DNA from 3 places in the Streptomyces sp. NPDC056128 genome. Region 3 is predicted to be linked to each of the others. Evidence: riboswitches for the same ligand, from Rfam matches in the RefSeq annotation. Region 3 holds a riboswitch; each other region holds the start of a gene.
The links. A riboswitch is a leader RNA that binds a small molecule or an ion and turns the genes downstream of it on or off. The one in region 3 is predicted to bind cyclic di-AMP.

Region 1 (2,255 bases), on a different contig from region 3:
GGGAACGCAGATCCTCGCCACTGCCCTGCCTGGCGCGTTCCTGCCCCAGGCGGACCAGGCCGCGCAACACCTTGAGGTGGGCGTCGGTCCGGCGCCGGGCGGCCCGGGCGGCGCCGAGGGGCTCCAGGAGCGTACGGGTCTCCAGCAGGTCGGCGGCCTCCTGTTCGGTCGGTTCCGCGACGCACGCGCCCGCGTGCCGCCGGGTCACCACGAAGCCCTCGGCCTCCAGCGTGCGCAGGGCCTCGCGGACCGGGACGCGGGAGACGCCGTAGCGGCGGGCGAGGAGTTCCTCGGTGAGCCGGCCCCCGCGCGCGTGGACTCCGGCGACGATGTCGTCCCGGATCGCCGTGCACACCGAATGCGCCGGAATACGCATGACCGACCTCCGCCTTAATCCCCGTGAAACGTCGACGATTGACGTGTCCAGCGACTCTAGGCCAATCAAGCGGATATTCCGACGGCGGAGCGGATTTCATGGATATTTTTTGGCCTACGACGGGCGGCCGCGCGCCGACGAAAACCGAAAGCCCCGGCTCGGAGGCCGGGGCTTTCGGATGGTGTGGCGGGGTCCGCCGTCAGACGTTCACGCCGTGGGAGCGGAGGTAGGCGACGGGGTCCATGTCCGAGCCGTACTCGGGGCTCGTACGGGCCTCGAAGTGCAGGTGGGGCCCGGTGACGTTGCCGGTGGCGCCGGAGAGGCCGATCTGCTGGCCGGGGTCGACCGACTGGCCGACGGAGACGCCGACGGACGACAGGTGCCCGTACTGCGTGTACGTGCCGTCGTGCATCTTGATCACGACCTGGTTGCCGTACGCCCCGCCCCAGCCGGCCTCGACGACGGTGCCGACGCCGACCGCGTGCACGGTCGTACCGCTGGAGGCGTGGAAGTCGATGCCGGTGTGGCTGCCGGAGGACCACAGGGAGCTGCCGGCCTGGTACGCGGTGGAGACGTAGGAGGAGGTGATCGGCGGGACGAAGGTGTTGAGGCGCTTGCGCTCCGCCTCCCGCGCGGCGCGCTCCTTGGCCTCGCGCGCCTCCTTGGCCGCCTCGGCGGCCCGCTCGCGCGCGGCCTCCTGGGCCGCCTCACGGGCGGCGGCGTCCGCGGCGGCCTGCCGCTGTGCGAGGGCCTGGGCGTCGATCTCCTCGGCCAGGGAGTCGCCGATGCTGATGACCGGGGTGAGTCCGCTCCGCTCCACCTCGGGCTCGGCGGCGAGCGCCGGAGCCGCGAGGGTGCCGACGACGCCGGTGGTGGCGAGGGCCGCGACACCCGCCGCGCGGGCGGTACTGCGGTGCATCCTGCTGGGACGCCGGTGCTTCCCGGTGGCGCGCGTGAACGCCATGTAGAGGCTGGTCCTTTCCTTCCCTCTCGCCTACCGGGTTAGCTGACGGGTTCGGAGCAGGAAGGTCTCCTACGGACCCCCTCGCTGCGCGCGCGGGCGTCCGATTCACCCCAGGGACTACGGTGGGTCCCCGGCTCCCCTGGCTCGCGCCGTACGGGGACTCGGCGATGACTGTCCGGTGCCGCGGGTGCGGCGCACTGCCTGACGAACAGCCCGGATGACGCTAAACGCGGCTGTGTTCAATCCTCAAACGCAACAGCGCTTTTGTAGCGCATGCCACAGGGCAGACAGGCAGCCTCTCCCTCAATTCGGACAAACGGCAGCCCCGGTGACACTCCGGTCACCGGGGCCTCCTCCCGCGCGTGCCGCTATTCGGCCGCCACCACGGTGACTTCACCGATGCCGAGGGCCTCGACGGGCTCCTTGATCTGCGCGGCGTCACCGACGAGGACGGTCACCAGACGGTCGACCGGGAAGGCGTTCACGACCGCCGCCGTGGCCTCCACGGTGCCCGTGGCGGCCAGTTGACGGTAGAGCGTCGCCTGGTAGTCGTCGGGCAGATGCTGCTCGACCTGGTCGGCCAGGGTGCTCGCCACGGCCGCGGCCGTCTCGTACTTCAGCGGCGCCACACCCACCAGGTTCTGCACGGCCACGTCACGCTCGGGGTCGGTGAGCCCCTCCGCGGCGAGCTTGCGCAGCACCGTCCACAGGTCCTCCAGGGCGGGACCGGTGTTGGGGGTGTCGACGGAGCCGCTGATGGCGAGCATGGCGGCGCCGGTGCCGTCCGGCGCGGACCGCAGCACCTGCCCGAACGCCCGGACGCCGTAGGTGTAGCCCTTCTCCTCGCGCAGGACGCGGTCCAGGCGGGAGGTGAGGGTGCCGCCGAGGCAGTAGGTGCCGAGCACCTGTGCGGCC
Region 2 (2,255 bases), on a different contig from region 3:
TAGTCGTCGAGGACGGCGTCGCGCTCGACGCCGAGCGCGAGCAGCGTGACCGCGATCGACAGGCCCGCGCGGTCCTTGCCGGCCGCGCAGTGCATCAGGGCGGGGACGCTGTCCTCGGCGAGCGCGTGCAGCACCCGGGAGTGCTCCGCCGTGCGCTCCGTGATGATCGTGCGGTAGGACGCGATCATCCGGTGGGCGCCCTTGCCGTCGGCCAGGATCTCGTGCAGCTGGTCGAGGTCGCCGTCGCGGACCATCTTCCAGAACTCGGCGCCGTCCGCCGGGTCGCTCAGCGGCAGGTTCACATTGCGGACGCCCGGCAGCTCGACGTCCGGGCCTTCCAGCTTCTGGTCGGCCGCGTTGCGGAAGTCGAAGATGGTGTGCAGGCCGAGGGTGGCCAGGAAGGCGGCGTCCTCCCCGGTGGCGTGCGCCAGGTGGCCGCTGCGGAACAGCACGCCCTGCCGCACCCGTCGCCCGTCCGCGGCCGGCAGTCCGCCGACGTCCCGGAAATTGCGCACACCGGTCAGCTCGGGTTCGGTCGACGGGACCTGCTGCGTCACGGGGACTCCTCCCACTCCGCCCCGCCGACGCTGCTCGGCGGCGGGCTCGCCTCGACGATACGGCATCCCCTGTCTGCGCCAATGAGTTGTCCACAGGGCATTAAGGGCGGCCTCGGGCCTTCTGTCCGAATTGACGCCTTAATTCCAACTGGCGCTGAAATGCGAAAGGGTGGAGAAGTGGCGCGTGAGCAGCGTCATATCCGTAACCGTGCGTCGCCCGTCATGTCCACGTAATCAAGCCGGTTTTCAAGGACGTTCGCTCGAAATGCCATTCCCCGAATCGACGGAGTGTGACCGGATATTCCCGTAAAGGATCAATCGGAACACCTTCCGGCGGAACCCTTCGCTTGTCCGGGTGCGTCTTGGTCCCTTACGTTCACCACCGATCCGGACGGACGCCTAATCCTGCCGCCGACCGGAGCCCACTCTCATCCACCACCCGTACCGGCAGGAGCGGGGGACCCACAGGTACGAATGCCTGTTCCGGTTCCCGGAACGGCTTGGGGTGAAGCCGCGTTTCGGCGCGGCCGGGCATCTCCAGCCCGAACCCGACAGCTCACCTCGCAGGCGCCGGAGAGGAATTCGCCATGCCCGCGAAGGGTAAGCACCGCCGTACCAGGGCCATGCGCCTGACCCGCACCATCGCCGTCGCCGGAACCGGTGGCGCCGCGCTCGCGCTCCCGCTGATCGGGGCCGCCGGCGCCAACGCCGCCCCCGCGCACTCCGTTTCCGAGCAGTCCGTGCAGTCCATTCCGACGACGGCGAAGAAGGCCGCCGCGAATGGCGCCGAGAAGAACTCGGACGCGCGGACCTACACCGTCAAGAGCGGCGACTACCTCTCGCGGATCGCCGACGAGCAGAACGTCGACGGCGGCTGGAAGAAGCTGTACGAGGACAACCGCGAGGCCGTCGGTTCGGACCCGTCGCTGATCCACCCCGGCCTCAAGCTCTCGGTCGGCGCCAAGGCCGCCCAGCCGAAGGCCCCGTCCGCCGCCCAGTCGGAGAAGCCGGCCGCCGAGAAGCCCGCCGCCGAGAAGCCGGCCGAGGCGGAGAAGCCCGCCGCCAAGCCGGCCGAGAAGTCCACGGACGCCGAGCAGGCCTCCGCCTCGGACGCCGGCACCAGCAGCGGCTACACCTCCCCCGTCGCGGGCGGCACCGTCGGTACCCCGTACCACCAGTCCGGCAGCATGTGGTCCAGCGGCTACCACACCGGCACCGACTTCGTCGTCCCGACCGGCACCCCGCTCAAGGCCGTCGGCGCGGGCACCGTCGTCTCCGCCGGCCCCGGCGGTGCGTACGGCAACCAGGTCGTCATCCAGCTCGCCGACGGCCACTACGCCCAGTACGCCCACCTCTCCTCCCTCTCCGTCTCCGCCGGCCAGTCGGTGACGGCGGGCCAGCAGGTCGGCCTCTCGGGTGCCACCGGCAACGTGACCGGTCCGCACCTGCACTTCGAGATCCGCACCACGCCGGACTACGGGTCGGACATCGACCCGGTCGCGTTCCTGCGCTCGCACGGCGTCTCTCTCTGACGCACGGCCAGGGCGCAGCCCCCACGCCACCGAAGGCCGGACCCCGATCCCCGGGTCCGGCCTTCGGTGTATTCCGGAATTGACCAAGCCTTTAGGCGTGGCCTTTCTCACCGACCGTCAATCCCTTCCTACGGTCGCGTAGGTCACATTCCAAGGTGAATCATGG
Region 3 (2,255 bases):
CGGTGGAGGCGCCGGACGGAACGGCGGCACGACCCGTGCTGCCGTCGTCGAGGCCGACCTCGACCTCGACCGTGGGGTTGCCTCGGGAGTCCAGGATTTCCCGGGCTACGACGACGTCGATGGACGGCACGAGCATCTCCTTCTTCAATGTGACGCTTCGGTGTGACGCGCGGGTCCGCAGGACCGCGTCGGCTCTGCGGGACCGAGCCTAACCGGCTCCGGGCGATCGGCCAGCCGATCGCCCACCCGCTGGACAGAACCGAGAGTAAATTGTTTCCGAAGGGAACAAAGACAGAATCCCGCCCCGGCGCGTACGGGGAACACGCACCGGGGCGGGAGTCGCGGCAGGCGCCGCTTACTTCAGGTGCAGCTGCTGACCCGGGAAGATCAGGTCGGCCTCGTCGACGATGTCGTCGTTCAGCTTGAACAGCTTCTCCCAGCCGCCCTTGACCTCGTGCTCCTCGGCGATGGAGCTGAGGGTGTCGCCCTTGACGACCTTGTACTCGCCGTCACCCTTCTCGACCTTCTGGCCGGTGGGGGTGGTGACGGTCTTCTTCTCGGCCTTCTTCTCGGCCTTCGGCTCGGCGGCCGGGCGCTCGTCGGAGCGGGACGCCTTCTGCTCGGTGGAGCGGTCGGCGGTGGAGCCGCCGTCCTGGCTCTCGCCGGAGCCGGAGCCGGTGTTCGCGGCGTTCGACAGGCCGGTGCCGCAGACCGGCCAGGCACCCTTGCCCTGGCCCGCGAGCACCTTCTCGGCGATCTCGATCTGCTGCGCCTTGCTGGCCTGGTCGGCGGTGGCGGCGTACTGCGTACCGCCGTAGCCGGCCCAGGTGGAGGCGGAGAACTGGAGGCCGCCGTAGTAGCCGTTGCCGGTGTTGATGGACCAGTTGCCACCGGACTCGCACTGGGCGACGGCGTCCCACTCGGACGCGGTGGCGGCGGAGGCGTTGCCGGCCGCCATCAGCGGGGCGGCGACGGCGGCACCGGTCACGCCGGCGACGGCGATGACGCGAGTGGCCTTGGACGGACGACGGTGCTTGCCCTTGCCGGAAAACAGCATGGTTGATCCCCTCACCGACGCCTGCGAGGTGAGCTGTCGGGTTCGGGCCGGTTGAGTTGCCCGGCCGGGTTCCTCGCGGAACTCGGCTCCACCCCTAGCCGCTCCGGCAGAACTGCCCGGTGCGGCACTTACCTTGGGTCCCCCGCTCCTGCCTTCGGCGCTTTACGCGACGACTGTTCCCGTACGGCCGCTGGCAGGATTCGGCGTTGCGGCTGTCGGGGCCCGCGGTGGCGAGCGGTCATGACCGTAGACACGCGCTCCGCGGATTTTCAAAGACGATCACGGCTTCTGAGACCTATCTCTCACGAGATCCAAAACGGACATAGAGTCTCTAACCGTGACGCGAACTCCCCCTACTTTTCGCCCGATTCGCCCGTGACCGTGAGCGTCTGACCGGGCAGGATGCGGTCCGGGTCGTGGCCGACGACCCGCTCGTTGTCGGAGTAGAGCGCACGCCATCCGCCGTCGACGCCAAGGGAGTCGGCGATGGCCCAGAGACTGTCGTCGGAGCGGACGATGTAGGAGCCGTCGTCGGCCTCTCGCGGCCCGCCGTCACGCGAGGCGTGCCGCCCCGCGGTGCTGTCCGTCAGACCCTTCACGGGCCCGCCCTCGTCCGCGCTGTCGCCGCGGTGCCGGCCAGAGCCGGACGAGCCCTCGGTGGCGTCCGGTTCGGCGGTGGCACCGGAGTCGCTTTCGGGCGATGTGTCCGGCTTGGTGGATTGATCCTTGCCATCGGACGAGGCGTCAGAAGATTCCGACGGGGGCGAGGAGGACGGCGAGGAGGACGAACCGGACGCCTCGGGGGACGACTCCGACCCCTCGGTCGAATCCGACGGAGACGGCGAAGCGGATGACTCGGGCGAATCCGACGTCTTCGGGGAAGCGGTCGACTCGGGTGTCTTGGAACCGGCGGAGGATTCGGCCGAATCCGGGGTCTCCGACTTCTCCGGGGACCGCGACTCCTCCGACGAGCCGTCACCGGTCGCGCCCGTGGCGCCGGTGGCCCCAGGGGGGTTGCCCAGCCCCGCGAGCAGCCCGCAGGTCGGCCAGGCCGCGATGCCCTGGTCCGCGTACAGCTTCTCGGCGATTCTTATCTGCTGGGAGCGACTGGCCTGGTCGGCGCTGGCCGCGTACTCCAGACCGCCGTACCGCTCCCACGCCTCCTGGGGGAGCTGGAGGCCGCCGTAGTAGCCGTTGC

Region 1: it holds a riboswitch for cyclic di-AMP, as region 3 does, so the genes downstream of both, ACFC1X_RS38235 (M23 family metallopeptidase) here and ACFC1X_RS28735 (transglycosylase family protein) in region 3, are expected to answer to the same signal.
Region 2: it holds a riboswitch for cyclic di-AMP, as region 3 does, so the genes downstream of both, ACFC1X_RS03330 (peptidoglycan DD-metalloendopeptidase family protein) here and ACFC1X_RS28735 (transglycosylase family protein) in region 3, are expected to answer to the same signal.

The regions. Positions count from the first base shown of each region.
Region 1 is NZ_JBHJVQ010000043.1:42,552-44,806, forward strand. It holds gene ACFC1X_RS38230 (GntR family transcriptional regulator) at 1-376, opposite strand, end outside; gene ACFC1X_RS38235 (M23 family metallopeptidase) at 576-1,340, opposite strand; cyclic di-AMP (ydaO/yuaA leader) riboswitch at 1,353-1,517, opposite strand; gene ACFC1X_RS38240 (M16 family metallopeptidase) at 1,709-2,255, opposite strand, start outside.
Region 2 is NZ_JBHJVQ010000001.1:766,954-769,208, forward strand. It holds gene ACFC1X_RS03325 (tyrosine-protein phosphatase) at 1-557, opposite strand, end outside; cyclic di-AMP (ydaO/yuaA leader) riboswitch at 984-1,140, shown strand; gene ACFC1X_RS03330 (peptidoglycan DD-metalloendopeptidase family protein) at 1,145-2,089, shown strand.
Region 3 is NZ_JBHJVQ010000020.1:100,707-102,961, forward strand. It holds gene eno (phosphopyruvate hydratase) at 1-130, opposite strand, end outside; gene ACFC1X_RS28735 (transglycosylase family protein) at 356-1,057, opposite strand; cyclic di-AMP (ydaO/yuaA leader) riboswitch at 1,061-1,227, opposite strand; gene ACFC1X_RS28740 (transglycosylase family protein) at 1,411-2,255, opposite strand, start outside.